DNA from 2 places in the Phyllobacterium sp. CCNWLW183 genome. Region 1 is predicted to be linked to the other one. Evidence: predicted binding sites of a transcription regulator. Region 1 holds the regulator's gene; the other holds the start of a gene.
What was found. The regulator PhoB, encoded in region 1, activates phosphate uptake and scavenging genes when phosphate is short. The targets are predictions, from matches to a motif close to TGTCATNNANCTGTCAT.
Positions count from the first base shown of each region.

Region 1 (10,075 bases):
AAGATGAGCATCAGCGAATTCCGTCAGGAGTTTCCGCTCGGCTCAACGCAACGTGTCATCATTGTCAGCGATGAGAATAAGTATGTCGGCATCATAATCGTTGCGGAAGCGCATTCAGGCATCACGGAGACAACCGATGAAGCGCAACCTATTGGCCCATTGATCAAATATCAGGGTGAGTATCTACAACCGCAAATGAATGCGCGACAGGCCGTACGCCTGTTCGACAATGCCGAAGCCGAAGCTTTGGCCGTCGTTAATGACATTGTGGAACTGAAGGTCGTCGGACTTTTGAGCGAAAGCCACACGCTGCGGCGATACAGTGAAGAGCTTGACCGGCAGCGCCGACACGTGTCCGGCGAAATCTGATCACTCATCATATTCGCAAATTTTAACCCCATTTTAACCACGGTTTGTTGCAATGCGTAACATTGTGTTACTGTAATTGGAATCAAACCGGGGCAATCTCTTGCAATCAGGCACCAAGCCAGTTGGGAAATCATCTCCCGTCAACGGAAACTCCGCATTGGCATCAATGTGCAGCTTCTGGGGACTGCTTAGGGCGTACTGGACCTCCGAGCGCTGGGTTGAAGCCTGGACGCTGACAATCGCCATTGCGCTTTTGACCGCCGCAGCCAGCAAGGCCAGCGTCTGGATGGCGATGGCGTCGGGCGAGTTGATCAACTCGCTGGTCGATATACACGACCCTTTTGTCGTTAATCCGCTCAATGTGATCCTCGCAAATGCCGGTATTCTCGTTGCAATTGTTGCAGTCAAGGAAATTGGTTTCATCGGTGTCCGTCATCTCCTTTCGACAACCTTGCATCGTAAATGGCGCGGCTGGCTCAATGGCCGCTTCGGTGAGGCGCTGCTTGATGAACAGCACACACATTATCATTTGCAGCAGGGAAGTTCGGCGGAGCAAACTCCCGACAATATCGACCAGCGCATTCAGGAATCCATCAAGGGAATGACCGGCGGCGCCATTGGGCTGGCCATGGGCGTGCTGGGCGTCACAATGTCCATTCTTTTCGTGGGCCAGAAACTCATTGAACTTTCAACGCCAATACCCGGCCTTGATTTTCTTGGAGATTATGGCAGTGCCACGCTGGCCTTTACGGGCATTGCGCTCTACGTGCCGCTCAGCACATGGATTGCCATGCGTATTGGCCGCGCTCTTGAAAAACTCACCCTCGCCATGCAGCAATCCGAAGGCAGTTACAGAAGTGAGCTGACCACATTGTTGCGCCGCAGCTTTCAGGTTGCCGCTGCCAATGGCGAGACTGTTCAAAAGTCGTTAAATGACAAGCTTTACAGAAGCGTCGACAATAATTGGGGGCGTTTCAATGTGTTCGATGCCTGCTATATGTCGTTCACCTCGATCTACAATTTCTTTTCCGCCCGTATTGTCGCCTATATACCCGGTCTTCTGCCCTATATGGGTAATACGATCAGCTTCAAGAACTATATTACCGGTTCCGAGCTTGTTGGTTCGATGATCAATGAATGCTCCTGGTTTATCCATGTCATGCCCGCAATTGCCAATTTGAAGGCAAATGCACGGCGCGTTACCGAATTGGCCCAAGCGGTCGAGCGTGTCAGCCAGCCCTCGGAATATTATCGGTCCACCGGTGTCAGTGAGTTCAAATTTGCAACACAGCATGAAGCCTTTGGCGTCTCGGTGCGGGGACTTGAATTGATGCACCGCGACAGCGAGGCCAAAGCTTTTCTCACGCTTGGAAATATGCGGTTGCGCAAGGGCCAATGGGCTTACATCAAGGGCGATTCCGGTAGTGGAAAAACCTGTTTGCTCAAAGCAATGAACGGGCTTTGGGGTTATGGCCGTGGTGAAATCTTTTACCCGAAAGATGCGGCAACGATGTATGCGGCGCAAGAGGTCAAACTTCCCGGCGTCTCGCTGAAACAGCTCGTATGCCTCCCAATGGATGAAAGCCGTTTTGGCGATTCCTCCGTTGCGGCCGCCCTGCACCGCGCCGGCATGGGCGACTTTATTGAAAACCTTGGTGAAGAATGCCGCGATGGCACGTCTTGGGACCAGCTCCTGTCGGGTGGTCAGAAGCAGAAATTGGTGCTTGCGCGCATATTGCTGCACAAGCCTGCGGTTTTGTTTCTTGATGAAGCAACCGGCGCGCTGGACCCGGACTCCAAGATCGCCTTCCATCAGGCCATCAAGGATCATTGCGCCGGAACCACCGTTATCAGCGTGATGCATGAGATCGAAGCGCCACGCTCGGTTTCCGGCGAAAACTTCTATACGCATATTTTGGAGATCAATGGCGGCACAGCCATCCAGCGGCCACTTCTGGAGACATTGGTCGAGCCAGATCCGCTACCAGCAACAAACTTCCCGCTGATTGCCGCCGAATAGCCCTTTTCGGAACACCGCGCTTTTTGTCCGGTAGAAGCAGTTCTGTTTAAATGAGACTACCGGTCATTTGCGCAAGCCATCTCTAGCGCAAATTGGCTCATATAACGCCGATTCTGTTTCCCGGCCGAGACAGAAATTCGATAAAGAAAAACGCGCTTTAATCCTATCCGAAGGAATAGCCTGCACCGCGCACGGTCCGGATCGGATCAAGCGATCTGCCAATATTGATTGCCTTGCGCAAACGGCCAACATGCACGTCAACCGTGCGGTCATCGACGTAAATATCCGCGCCCCATACATTGTCCAGGAGCTGTCCGCGCGAGAACACCCGGCCTGGAGACTGCATCAGGAATTCCAGCAGGCGGAATTCTGTCGGTCCGAGCTTGAGTTCACGCTCTTTGCGGAAAACCCTGTGCTGTTCGCGGTCAAGTTTCAGATCTCCAAAGCTCAACACATGCGACAAGAGACTTGGATTGACCCGGCGTAGCATGGACTTGATGCGTGCCAGCAATTCCGGTGTCGAGAACGGCTTGACCATGTAATCATCCGCACCGGTTGAAAGACCGCGAACACGCTCGCTTTCTTCACCGCGCGCGGTCAACATGATGATCGGCAGGATTTCTGTCTCGCGCCGAGCACGCAGGCGGCGGCAAAGTTCAATACCGGAAAGGCCTGGAAGCATCCAATCGAGGATCAGCAGATCCGGCACCTTTTCGCGCAAGGCGATTTCGGCTTCGTCACCACGGCTGATGGTTTCGACAATATAGCCTTCTGCCTCCAGATTATAACGCAGGAGAACACTGAGGGCATCTTCGTCTTCAACGACTGTGATTCTGGGAGCTATAGGCATGGTCTGCTTCCGGCAATTATGGCGTTACTGGCTCGTCAAGAATAACGGTATGCGACTGATCTTCCTTCGGGCGTTCCGCCGGAAGCTGTGTTCCCGTTACAATGTAATAGACCGTCTCGGCGATATTGGTGGCATGGTCACCGATGCGCTCAATATTCTTGGCGCAGAACAAAAGATGCGTGCAAGCGGATATGTTGCGCGGATCTTCCATCATATAGGTCAGGAGTTCGCGGAACAGCGACGTGTAAAGCGCATCAATCTCATCATCGCGTTCACGGACGATATTGACCTGTGCCACCGAGCGTGTCGCATAAGCGTCGAGAACATCCTTAAGTTGTGTCAATGCCAGTTCTGCGATGGTCTGCAGGCCGCGATAGACAGAGAGCGTCTGGCGCGTATCGTTGACGGCTACGACACGCTTGGCAATGTTCTTGCCAAGATCGCCGATACGCTCAAGATCGGATGAAATGCGGATCGTACCGATTACTTCGCGCAAGTCGATCGCCATTGGCTGGCGCTTGCCGATGATGGTGATCGCCTTTTCGTCAATCTCGCGCTGACCGGCGTCGAGGATAAGGTCGTCAGAGATCACGCGCTGGGCAAGCGCATTGTCCGAATTGACCATGGCCGACACAGCCTGTTCGACCATGCGCTCCGCATGTCCGCCCATCTCTGCAATCTTGTGCGTCAGAAACTTCAGTTCATCGTCATAAGAGCGGACGGTGTGTTGTGCTGTGTCAGTCATTGTCTAACCCTCTTCCCGTGAGATCAACCGAAACGTCCGGTAATGTAGTCCTGCGTGCGCTTTTCGGTAGGGCTGGTAAACATCATTTCAGTGTCACCGACTTCAACAATATTTCCAAGATGGAACATTGCCGTGCGTTGCGACACGCGTGCCGCCTGCTGCATTGAGTGCGTGACGATGACGATCGTGTAGTTCTGGCGCAATTCGTCGATCAGTTCTTCAACCTTTGCCGTCGCGATAGGATCAAGCGCCGAGCAAGGCTCGTCCATCAAAATCACTTCCGGGCTGACCGCAATGGCGCGCGCGATGCAAAGACGCTGCTGCTGTCCGCCGGAAAGACCTGTGCCAGATTCATGCAGACGGTCTTTCACTTCCGCAAACAGGCCTGCGCGCTGCAGGCTTTTTTCCACGATTTCGTCGAGATGACTCTTGCTTTTGACAAGACCATGAATGCGCGGGCCATAGGCAACATTTTCGAAGATCGACTTCGGAAATGGATTTGGCTTCTGGAATACCATGCCGATACGGGCGCGCAACTGAACCACGTCGATCTTGGGATCATAGATATCGCGCTCATCAAGCGTGATATTGCCCGTGACCCTGCAGATCGAAATCGTATCATTCATGCGGTTCAGGCAACGCAGGAAAGTCGACTTGCCGCAACCCGATGGTCCGATAAGCGCGGTGACTTCCTTTTCCCTGATATCGAGACTGACTTCAAAGAGCGCTTGTTTGGCTCCGTAAAATACGGAGACGTTTTCGCCCTTCATCTTTATCGCAGGCTGGTTCGAGGAGTTATGCAATTTCTTTTCCACATCAACTTCGGATAACATGTTCATGTCCTTGTACCTCATTACCAGCGACGTTCAAAACGTCGGCGCAGCATGATCGCCGCAGCATTCATCACGAATAGGAACACCAGCAACACCAGAATGGCTGCGGCAGTCTTTGCCTGGAAGGCGACTTCAGGAAGGTCGGACCACAGATAAATCTGCACCGGCAGCACCGTCGAAGCGTCGGTTATCCCACCAGGAATATCGACGATGAACGCGACCATGCCGATCATCAGCAGCGGAGCCGTTTCGCCCAGAGCATGCGCCATGCCGATAATCGTGCCGGTCATGATGCCGGGCATGGCCAGAGGCAGCACATGGTGGAAGATGGCCTGCTGATGCGATGCACCGACGCCCAGCGCCGCTTCCTTGATTGAAGGAGGTACGGAGCGAAGTGCAGCGCGCGATGCAATGATGATTGTCGGCATTACCAACAGTGCCAGCACCAGCCCGCCAACCAAAGGGGCGGAACGTGGAAGGTCAAAGAAATTAAGGAACATCGCCAGTCCGAGCAAGCCGAAGACAATTGATGGAACGGCTGCAAGATTGTTGATATTGATTTCAATGATCTCGGTCACGCGGTTTTTCGGCGCAAACTCTTCAAGATATATGGCAGCACCGACCCCTAGTGGCAGGCAGAGCAGCAATGTTACGGCGAGCGTCCAGAGCGTTCCGGTCAATGCACCGCGAATACCTGCAAGTTCAGGCTCACGCGAGTCACCCGAGGTGAAGAAGCGGGTCGCAAAGGCACGTTCCACCAGGCCCTCGGACTTCATCTTTGTGAGCCAGATCGCAGCCTGATCCTGCACGCGGCGGTTTGATTCCGGCGTGACAAGCGTCAGCATGGACCAGCTGCCGGGAGCAGCAGCTTCGGCGCTTGCAGGTGTTATCAGCTTGACGCCATCAATGCCCGAGGGGCTGATCTGGCTCGCCTTGATCGTCCCGCCATTGACGTTGACAAGCAGACTGGGCAGCTTCTCATCCAACTCAATAGCGACATTAGCGTCGGTGATGCGGGCATTCAGCGTCTGCGCCTCTGCTTTGATCGCATCGATCTGGCTTTGCAACGAGCTTGCTGCATTTGCATCAAGGCCAGGGATCAGCTTTTCAAGACGTGCGGATTCTGTCGTCAACTTTTCCAGACGCTCAAACAGAAAACCCTGCATTTCCTGAAAAGCCTTGGCGAAATCATCACCCGATGAACGCAGCGAATAGGTCTCGCCGTTAAGGGTCTGGGAAAGCGTTCCCGTACCTTCCAGCACGATTTCCGATGTCTGATAACCCTTCAGGAACTGATCTGCATCATCTGAAAGCAGAACAGGGACGGTCACTTCCTGACCGATCAGCGAAGGATTACCCGAAATCATGCGGCGGAAATCGTCGGATGCACCTGAACTGAGCAGGCCATTCAACGCGCGACGTTCCGCACGGGTTGAAACATCAGGAAACTGAGCAGCCAATGCGTCACGAATGATCTTGTCGTAATTACCAGCAAGAAGCGTCACAGGATCGCGGGTATTTTGCGGGTCCAATGCCGCCTGATCTGCGGTAACCTTCAGATCTACCCGATATTCTGAAAACGCGGGCAAGCCCTTGAACAGAACATCGAGCAAAACAACCGACAGAAACAGTGCCGTCAGAATAATTGCTGCGATCCCGTAGAATTTGAAGCGCCGCTCTGCGCGGTAGCGCTTCTTGACCAATGCATCGCGTGGGTAGTCGGTAACGGGAATGCCGTTGGATATGGTGATGTCAGTCATATTGTTCCCGATATCTCTTGACGATCTGGAGCGCGATGAAGTTGAGGACAAGCGTGAAGAAGAAGAGCACGAAGCCGAGAGCGAAAGCCGAGAGCGTTTTGGCACTGTCGAATTCCTGATCTCCAACCAGAATGGTCTTGATCTGCACGGTAAAGGTCGTAACCGCTTCGAGCGGATTGAATGTGAGGTTGGCAGCAAGTCCGGCTGCCATGACCACGATCATCGTTTCGCCGACTGCACGGGAAATTGCCAGCATGAATGCCGACACGATGCCCGGCAAAGCCGCAGGAAGGATAACCTTCTTGATGGTTTCGGACTTTGTTGCGCCCATCGCATAGGAACCATCGCGCAGGCTTTGAGGCACGGCATTGATCACATCATCCGAGAGCGACGACACGAAGGGGATAATCATCATGCCCATGACAAGTCCGGCAGCGAGTGCCGATTCCGACGAGACCGAGAGACCAAAGGTTTCGCCCCATCCGCGGATGAATGGCGCGACTGTCAAGGCAGCGAAGAAGCCGAGCACAACAGTAGGCACACCGGCCAGAATTTCGAGAATAGGCTTCACAATTGCACGCGTGCGCGGGCTGGCATATTCAGCCATGTAGATCGCTGCAAACAGGCCGAGCGGACCAGCAACTGCAATAGCGATCACAGTGATCAGCAATGTGCCGACCACCAGCGGCACAATGCCAAATGCGCCGGATGAACCGACCTGATCAGCCCGGATCGCCGTTTGCGGCGACCATTGCAGACCAAACAAAAAGTCGATCGGCGATACTTTGGTGAAGAACTGGATGGTTTCGAAAACCACGGAAAAAACAATGCCGATTGTCGTCAGGACAGCAATGGCCGAACAGGCCAGCAAGACATATTTGATCAGTCGCTCGACGCTGTTTCGCGCGCGAAACTGCGGCCCGATCAGACGAAAACCCATCATTGCGGCGGCCAATGCAAGGGCAACGCCGCCAATCAGCAATAACCAGCCAGTAAGGCTGACAGCGCTTGAATAGGCCGATGCGGCATTGGCCAGTTCGGGCGAGGCAGTGCCTGCATAAGTACCGGCAAGAATTGAATGAATGTCGCGAAACACCGCGCTGCGGCCAAGACCATCAGCAATAGTGGCCGGGTCAATACCCGCAAGTGCCTGCGCCTCGACATATCGATTGGCAAGCGGCGCTCCCAGAACATAGACCAGAAGCATGGACAGCGCGATCAAAGCCGCAAGAAACATGCCGTGATAGGACGGAAGCGAATGGAGAGACGAAGGCTCCGCTCCGGCAAGGGATGACGCCCTTTGGCGACCCACCAGAAACAGCGAGACTGTCAATAGCGCGAGTATCAGGAAATATGTTGCGGTCATAGGCCTACCGATCCAGGTCCAAGGCTTGGCTTCAATGTATTTGAATGGCAGCCGGTCAGATCACCGGCTGCCATTCTTGATATAAAGCTTATTTCAGCTTGTCGCCGTTGATGGTCTCCATGGCCAGAACAGCCTTGGCAGCTTCAGCATGGCGCTCAGCTGGCAGCGGCACGAGGCCCTTTTCGGAAAGGTAACCTTCTTCGCCGCTTGCAGTGTCCGACACGTATTCAGCAGCAAACTTGTCCAGACCCGGGATAACGCCGACATGGGCCTTTTTGATATAGACGTAAAGTTCACGAGAAGGCTTGTAAGTACCGTCGGAAATTGTTTCGAAGGTCGGAACAACACCGTCGATTGGCACACCGGCCAGCTTCGATGCATTTTCCTCAAGGAAGGAATAGCCGAATACGCCAAATGCCTTTGGATTTGCTTCAAGCTTCTGAACGATCACATTGTCGTTCTCGCCTGCTTCCACATAGGCGCCATCTTCGCGAAGTGACTTCCAGACAGCTTCAAATGCCTTGGCGTCCTTACCCTTCAATTCCTTCAGAGCAGGAATTTCAAGCGCACCGGCTTCCATGAAAAGCTCATGCATGGAATCGCGTGTGCCGGATGTTGGAGGCGGGCCAAGTACTTCGATCTTCTCGTTAGGCAACGAAGGATCGATTTCAGACCAATTCTTGTATGGGTTGGCAACGAGCTTGCCATCAGCACCCGGAACTTCCTTGGCAAGAGCGAGGAAGAAGTTCTTGCGCGAAAGCTTCAGAGGAATACCGGCCTTTGCCTGGGCAACGGTCAGACCATCAAAGCCAACAAGAATTTCAACGATGTCCTTGACGCCGTTCTTGTTGCAATCGGCAAATTCGCTCTTCTTGATTGCGCGCGATGCATTGGTTGCATCCGGGAACTTTTCGCCAACGCCTTCACAGAAAAGCTTCATGCCGCCGCCTGTGCCGGTGGATTCGACAACTGGCGTCTTCATGCCGGATGTCTTGCCGAAATTTTCTGCAACAGCAGTGGTGAAAGGATAAACCGTCGAAGACCCGACGATGCGGATTTGATCGCGTGCAGATGCAGTGCCGAGCGAGGCTGCAATGCCGATGGCCGCAATTGCCACCGTTGAAAAAAGCTTGTTCATGGGTTTTACTCCTGTTTGAAAACTTTTGAAGTCACCGCTATCTACAGAAGGTTTATAACAGTCATGTGACACTAATATTACGGTTTGATCACAATGAGCGAGCCGCAAAAGCGTTACGATTAAACATTTGTATTTATTATATATTTTAGCCACGCTTATTCCCGTGGCAGCAAATGAAACTTCGGCGGCGAATTTCAACCCTGTTGAATTATATCACGATATCCGGAGCCCGTCGAAAGGGGATGCAGCTCTCCATTTGATGGATGTCCGTTCTTGTCCTGCGCAATGCTGGCAAAAATTTCAGGCCCGTTTTCGCCCTGCCGTTGATATGATTTACAAATTTCCTATTTAAGGATATTGATTATCCTTAAATCGAGCATTTGAGCCCTAAAACTGTCACGGGCAGGATTGAGCAATGATACTGAAAAGTCAGGTCGAATGGGTACTCCATTGCTGCGCCCTTCTGGCCGGGCTGCCGGAAAACCATTATCTTTCAACCAAGACATTGGCTGAGTTTCATGGTGTTCCCAAGGAATATCTATCGAAGGCGCTGCAAAATCTTTCGCAGGCCGCGATTGTCGAGACGACACTTGGGCCAAGCGGTGGCTACCGGCTTGCAAGACCGACCTCAGAAATTACATTTCTGGATATTGTCGAGGCTGTTGAGGGGAAAAGCCCGACCTTTGTCTGCAATAATATCAGAGAGAACAATCCTTGCCGCTCCGCAGACCATTGCGATACGAAGCCATGCTCCGTGGCTCGCATCATGTGGGATGCTGATGAGGCGTGGCGCAGCAAGTTGCGCAGTGTAACGCTGGCCAGCCTGGTCGAAACACTCGCTAAGGACGTTCCAGCTGATCTTTGGAAGAAGAGTTCCGAATGGATTATGGCCCGCACGTAGATAACATGCGGGCCAACCCGGTTCGGCGTGACCGGCTATTATATCGACAAGAATGTTACTTGATCGGGGTGGTCAAAGGGGTTTTCTCGTTGG
Region 1 covers NZ_JBBCBN010000010.1:132,022-142,096, forward strand. The annotation lists gene V9K95_RS21365 (chloride channel protein) at 1-369, shown strand, start outside; gene V9K95_RS21370 (ABC transporter ATP-binding protein/permease) at 536-2,389, shown strand; gene phoB (phosphate regulon transcriptional regulator PhoB) at 2,553-3,239, opposite strand; gene phoU (phosphate signaling complex protein PhoU) at 3,256-3,984, opposite strand; gene pstB (phosphate ABC transporter ATP-binding protein PstB) at 4,008-4,823, opposite strand; gene pstA (phosphate ABC transporter permease PstA) at 4,838-6,577, opposite strand; gene pstC (phosphate ABC transporter permease subunit PstC) at 6,570-7,943, opposite strand; gene V9K95_RS21400 (PstS family phosphate ABC transporter substrate-binding protein) at 8,032-9,081, opposite strand; gene V9K95_RS21405 (RrF2 family transcriptional regulator) at 9,497-9,982, shown strand; gene V9K95_RS21410 (cupin domain-containing protein) at 10,038-10,075, opposite strand, start outside.

Region 2 (6,771 bases), on a different contig from region 1:
CTCTATCATTGCGTTGCTCGGTGCGGCTAGGTTCCACTCTGCTCTCCTCGTTTTTATAATTAATGCCAAAAAAATACCACTTGTCCAGTAAATCTTAAAAAAATCCTGCAGTCATTTGCATCGGTGTAATTTTATGCATATATAACAATATATTACAGAAAAATTTGAAAATACGTAAATTAACGCTTGGCTATTGGTACTTTATTGGTATTCTATTTACGGAGGGCTATTTGTCGTGACTTATCTCCTAGGAATCGATGGCGGTGGAACAGGTTGCAGAGCGGCATTGGCTGATCTGAACGGCCGCATCCTTGGTATAGGCAAGAGCGGCGCCGCCAATGTCATGACCGATATGGATATGGCGCGCGGCAATATAATGGACGCCACTGATGCTGCATTTGCCAGCGCAGGCATCGATAAATCACACGTAGGTTCTCTGTCCGCAGTGTTGGGGCTCGCCGGCGCAAATGTTGGCGACAACGCTGCAAACTTGAAAGCCTCACTCCCGTTCAAGGATGCATTGGTTTTATCAGATGGCTTGATCGCGCTTCAGGGCGCAATAGGCAATAATGACGGTACAGTCGTCATTCTGGGAACGGGCTCGCTCTTTATTGCGCGCGAAGGAGATAAGGTCCAGTTCGCGGGCGGTTGGGGATTCAAGGTCGGCGACCTCGGCGGCGGCGCACGTTTAGGTCGACATCTGCTCGAGGAAACGCTTTTAGCATATGATCGTTTCCGCCCTGCATCCGAACTTACACAAGCCGTCATGCAGCGTTATGAAAACAACCCGCATAACATTGTACGATTTGCGCATGCGGCAACTCCGAGCGACTTCGGAACGCTCGTGCCGATGATATTCGACTATGCTGCCGTCGAAGATGCGGTTGCTCTTGCTATCCTACAAACCGCCATAGACCAGATTGAGCAGGGCCTCGACACTATCATGTCAGCACGACAGACACGCCTTTCCCTTCTGGGCGGCCTTGGTCCGCTCTATGAAAAGCGCCTGTCAACGCGTTATCAAGAGAAGCTACAAAAACCGCTGAACGACGCTCTTGCCGGAGCGGTGCAACTCGCAGTTTTGAATTTCGCTTCAAAATCGGCGGAGTGTATTCATGTCTGACGGCCTGATTAATATTCTTCCGACCCTCAATGACGGATCGATTGCCGGTGGCCCTCTTTATGTAAAATTGCAGCGGCTAATTGAAAATGCCGTGCTTGATGGCCTACTGAAACCCGGAGACGCATTGCCGCCGGAACGCGAGCTTGCCGCAATTGCCGATATTTCTCGCGTAACTGTTCGCAAAGCGGTTCAGGGTTTGGTGAGTGATGGTTTACTCATACAGCGTCACGGCTCCGGCACATTCGTCGCGCCTCGCTCTGCTCGGGTGGAGCAATCGCTGACACATCTGACATCATTTACGGAAGATATGGCGCGGCGCGGCATGGTTGTTCGCTCGACATGGCTTGATCGTGGCATCTATGTCCCCTCGCCTGAGGAAATGGTGACGCTGGGTCTGACTTCTGGCGAAAGAGTATCCCGGATCAGCCGCCTGCGTGTTGCCAATGATACGCCTATGGCAATCGAGAGAGCCGCTTTGTCTGTGCATGTTTTACCCAATCCGGAACTGGTTACTCTGTCGCTTTATGCAGTGCTGGCCGCCCGCGGCAATCGTCCCGTTCGTGCGATACAGCGTATCTCGGCGGCAATACTTAAAGAGAACGATGCAAAATTGCTTGAGGTTCCTACCGGTTCGGCCAGTTTGAATATTGAGCGAATCTCCTATCTTGATTCGGGAAAAGTGATTGAGTTCACCCGGTCCATTTATCGCGCAGACGCCTATGAGTTTGTTGCTGAGCTGAAACTCGGCGACAGTTCGGAAATATCAGGAGCAGTACTTTGAACAAGGCAACATTGATGCGGGAAGAGATATTGTCGATTCCCGACGTGACAACTCGTTTTCTGGATAGCTCCCGCGCCACGCTTGCCGCAGCTGGTGCAAAGCTGCGCGAAAAAAATCCACCATTTCTGGCATCCATAGCACGGGGGTCGTCAGACCATGTCACGGCATTCCTGAAATATTCCAGCGAGTTAACGGCAGGTATTCCAGTTGCATCACTTGGGCCATCGGTCGCTTCCATTTATGGCATAACCTTGAAACTGGGTAGCGCGGCCACTTTGTCCATCTCGCAATCCGGCAAGAGCCCCGATATTGTCAGCATGACAAAGGCAGCACGCGAAAGCGGCGCACTTACCATCGCAATTACAAATGTAATTAATTCCGATCTTGCCAATGCAAGCGATCTGCCAATCGATATACTTGCCGGTCCAGAGCGTAGTGTTGCGGCGACAAAATCCTTCGTGAGTTCCGCAGTTGCAGGCCTTGCTTTGATCGGGCATTGGACCAACGATCAAAAGCTGCTTGCTGCCATCGATGACCTTCCCTCAGCAATGGCGAAGGCCGTAATGTGCGACTGGTCGCCATTCGCAGCGGCGTTGGAAAACGAAAACTCGCTTTTTATTCTTGGGCGCGGACCTTCTCTGGCCATTTCCAATGAGATTGCCTTGAAATTCAAGGAAACCAGCGGTGTTCACGCGGAATCATACAGCGCCGCAGAAGTGATGCATGGGCCAAAGGCTATTGTCGGCAAAGGCTTTCCAGTTTTGGTGCTTGCCGCAAGGGACGCCGCAGAAGCATCGCTCGTCGATGCCGCCGATCGTCTTGCCGATCAGGGTGCTGCTGTCTTCCTGACATCAAACAAGCCGTCAAAGGCAACGGCCCTGCCCTTTGTCGCTACGTCGCATCCACTCACCGATCCGCTGGCGCTGCTCGTTTCATTCTACGCATTTGTAGAAGGGTTTGCCCGTAGCCGTGGCTTTAATCCCGATGAACCGCCTCACTTGCGAAAAGTGACGGAGACCATATGAGTACCGTCTACGCCATTACCGGTGCCGTCATTTTCGATGGAGAAAACTGGCACGAAAACGCCGCACTGGTTGTGGAACACGGCACAGTTAAAAGCATCGAAGCCACAAGCGCTCTAACTGCGGATATTCGCCGGGTTGAGATGAACGGGGGGAAACTTGTACCCGGGTTCATCGACGTTCAGGTGAATGGCGGTGGCGGGGTATTGCTCAATGACGGGCCGAGTATCGACGCTATCCGGACCATCTGCGATGCACATTTTGCTTTTGGCACAACGGCTCTGCTGCCAACGCTGATTACAGATACCCCGGAAACAACGGCAGCGGCTATTGCGGCGAGTAAAGCAGCGGCACAGGACAAAGTCGCTGGGTTTATTGGTCTCCACCTCGAAGGCCCTCATCTGTCTGTTAGCCACAAAGGCACGCACGATCCCAAGCTGATCCGGCCTATGGACGATGCAGATTTGATTGCAATTATCGAAGCTGTTCAGGAGATTCCGGTACTTCTCACCACCGTCGCCCCCGAAACGGTATCGCCGGAAAAAATCAAGGCAATGGTCGACGCAGGCGTCATTGTTAGCCTTGGTCACAGCGGGGCATCATATGAAACAGCCTTGGCTGCGCAAGCGGCTGGCGCATCAATGGTCACACACCTTTTTAATGCAATGAGCCAGCTTGGCCATCGCAGCCCTGGCGTTGTGGGTGCGACTTTGCAATCGGGAGAATTGTCAGCCGGACTGATTGCCGATGGTTTTCATGTCGACAAAGCGTCCATGTCGATTGCGCTGCGAGCCAAACAAGGCCCGGCGAAGATATTTCTGGTGACTGATGCGATGTCTACAATAGGCACGGATATCACGTCATTCACCCTTAACGGCAGAACCATAACGCGCGCCGGTGGCCGCCTGACGCTTGAAGACGGCACACTTGCTGGTGCCGATCTTGACATGATCTCGGCCGTTCGCTTCGTGCACCAGCAATTGGGGCTTACGCTTGATGAATCATTGCGCATGGCCTCACTTTATCCTGCCCAGAGTATTCGCATTGATCACACTCATGGCCGCTTATTGCCGGGCTATGAGGCAAATATTGTCCATTTAACTGAAAATCTTGACGTTGATCACGTCTGGATTGGCGGCGACCTTCACTATGCGCGTTGACGTCCGGCTCTAATTGACCATAGACTCCACGCCATTCTACAGGAGTGCATCATGGCCAAGGACGCATTGATCGTCATCGATGTTCAGAACGATTTTTGCGAAGGCGGTGCCCTAGCCGTGTCTGGTGGCAACGAAATTGTTCCGATCATCAACAAGCTGATACTCCGCTTCGACAGAGTTATCCTGACGCAGGACTGGCACACACCAGCTCATTCGAGCTTCGCATCAAGCCATCCGGGAAAAGCGCCCTTTGAAACCATTGCCATGCCCTACGGCGAGCAGACTCTTTGGCCGGATCATTGCATACAGGGCACAAATGGCGCCGATTTTCATCCTGATCTGGAATGGACAAAAGCCGAGCTTGTCATTCGAAAAGGCTTTCGCCCGCACATTGACAGCTATTCGGCATTTTATGAGAACGACCATGTGACGCCAACTGGCCTTGCTGGTTATCTGCGAGAGCGTGGAATCACTCATGTGACGCTTGTGGGTCTCGCTACAGATTATTGTGTGGCTTACTCCGCCCTTGATGCCGCCGCCCAGGGATTTTCCGCAGAAGTCTTACTTGACGCTTGCCGGGCGATCGATCTTGGTGGTTCGCTCGCAGCAATGACCATCACAATGCGCAAAGCCGGTGTCACACTGATTTAGAGCAAAAAAGTGAACAGCTGCGCATTTTTTCCACAGGCTGACCTGCATCATTTGCCCAAAGTCAAATAACTGTTGTTTCTCTGTCACATAATGAGGATACTTAGCCCAAGCGCGCTAAAGACGACGCCTCACTATGGGAGATTATAATGACTAATCACGGCACCAAACTCACCGTGGCCTTCGGCATTTTGTTGGCCTCATCATCTGCATCGTTTGCTGTTACCGAAATCAGCTGGTGGCATGCAATGCCTGGCGCCAACGGCGAAGTCGTGCAGGCTTTGACAAAAGAGTTCAACGAAAGCCAAAGCGAATACAAAGTTGTGCCTGTGTTCAAAGGTACCTATCCGGAAGCGCTCAATGCTGGCATTGCCGCCTTCCGTGCAAAACAAGCTCCAGATATCCTTCAGGTTTTTGATGCCGGTACAGGCGTTATGATGGGAGCGGAAGGCGCGATCAAACCAGTTGCCGACATCCTTTCGATGGGCGAAACCAAGTTTGACAAGAGCCTCTATCTGCCGGGCATCGTGGCTTATTATTCAAAGCCGGACGGCACTATGCTGTCATTCCCCTATAACAGCTCTTCGCCAATCCTCTATTACAACAAAGATATATTCAAAAAGGCTGGTTTGGATGAGAATACTCCTCCAAAAACTTGGCCAGAGGTTTGGGTAGCTGCGAAGAAAATCAAGACAAGCGGCGCCGCTAATTGTGGTTACACAACAGCTTGGATGACTTGGATTCATACAGAAAATTATGCTGCATGGAATGATATTTCCTGGGGCAGCAATGAAAATGGCATCGGCGGCGTCGATGTTGAGCTGAAGATCAACTCGCCTCTTTTCGTCAAGCATTTCCAGGAACTTGCTGATCTGGCGAAAGATGGCACGTTCCGTTATGGCGGACGCACATCTGAAGCCAAGCAGCTATTCACGTCTGGTGAATGCGGCATTTACAATGATTCGTCGGGCGGTCTTGGCGACATCATCAAGTCCGGCATGAATTATGGTACCGGTCAGCTCCCTTATGAACCGGAATCCAAAAACGCACCACAAAACACCATACCGGGCGGCGCGAGCCTCTGGGTGTTTGCCGGCAAATCAGACGAACAGTACAAAGGTGTGGCTGCCTTCTTCAACTTCCTGTCTAAGACTGAAATCCAATCAAGGCTGCATCAGGTTTCGGGCTATTTGCCAGTTACGCTGGCTGCTTATGAAGACACGAAGAAATCCGGATTCTATGAAAAGAATCCTGCTCGTGAAATTCCGATCAAGCAGATGATGGGCAAGGCACCGACCGAAAACTCAAAGGGTGTTCGTCTCGTAAACCTGCCGCAGGTTCGCGATATTCTGAACGAAGAATACGAGAACATGCTCGCTGGCAAGCAGACCGCTCAACAGGCACTTGATAAGGCCGTTGAGCGTGGCAACGCAGCAATCAAGCAGGCCATTGGCCAGTAACTAAGCCGTCAAAGATACCCGCCCGTATAATCTCATACGGGCGGGCTTTGTTTAAAGCGAGGCATCATGGCATCGTCAACGCGTGTCACTTTTCCTAACAAGTTTCTGCCCTACCTTCTGCTGGCACCTCAGTTGGCAATCACGGCCGTCTTTTTTTACTGGCCTGCATCGCAAGCCATTCAGCAGTCCGTATTGCGGGAGGATCCATTTGGATTGTCGACGCAATTTGTCGGGCTAGCCAATTTCAAACGCGTTCTGAACGATCCCAATTATCTGAACTCCCTTCAGGTGACTGTGATATTCTCCATTGCCACCGCCTTAATTGCCATGGCCTTTGCACTGTTGCTTGCGGTGATGGCCGATAAAGTCATACGTGGCAAAGGCGTGTACCGGACACTGCTGATATGGCCCTATGCCGTAGCTCCTGCGATTGCCGGCATGCTTTGGCTGTTTCTATTCAACCCCTCAATGGGTACATTGGCATATCTCCTTCGCTCGACGGGATATAATTGGGATCCGCTGCTTAATAGTGATCAGGCGATGGTGCTTGTCGTTGCTGCCGCTTCTTGGAAACAGA
Region 2 covers NZ_JBBCBN010000001.1:859,958-866,728, forward strand. The annotation lists gene V9K95_RS04055 (N-acetylmuramic acid 6-phosphate etherase) at 1-37, opposite strand, end outside; gene V9K95_RS04060 (BadF/BadG/BcrA/BcrD ATPase family protein) at 236-1,123, shown strand; gene V9K95_RS04065 (GntR family transcriptional regulator) at 1,116-1,904, shown strand; gene V9K95_RS04070 (SIS domain-containing protein) at 1,919-2,929, shown strand; gene nagA (N-acetylglucosamine-6-phosphate deacetylase) at 2,926-4,086, shown strand; gene pncA (bifunctional nicotinamidase/pyrazinamidase) at 4,138-4,737, shown strand; gene ugpB (sn-glycerol-3-phosphate ABC transporter substrate-binding protein UgpB) at 4,884-6,194, shown strand; gene ugpA (sn-glycerol-3-phosphate ABC transporter permease UgpA) at 6,261-6,771, shown strand, end outside.
Region 2: a site for PhoB is predicted at 4,797-4,813, ahead of ugpB (sn-glycerol-3-phosphate ABC transporter substrate-binding protein UgpB). Genes of this name have one in related genera too.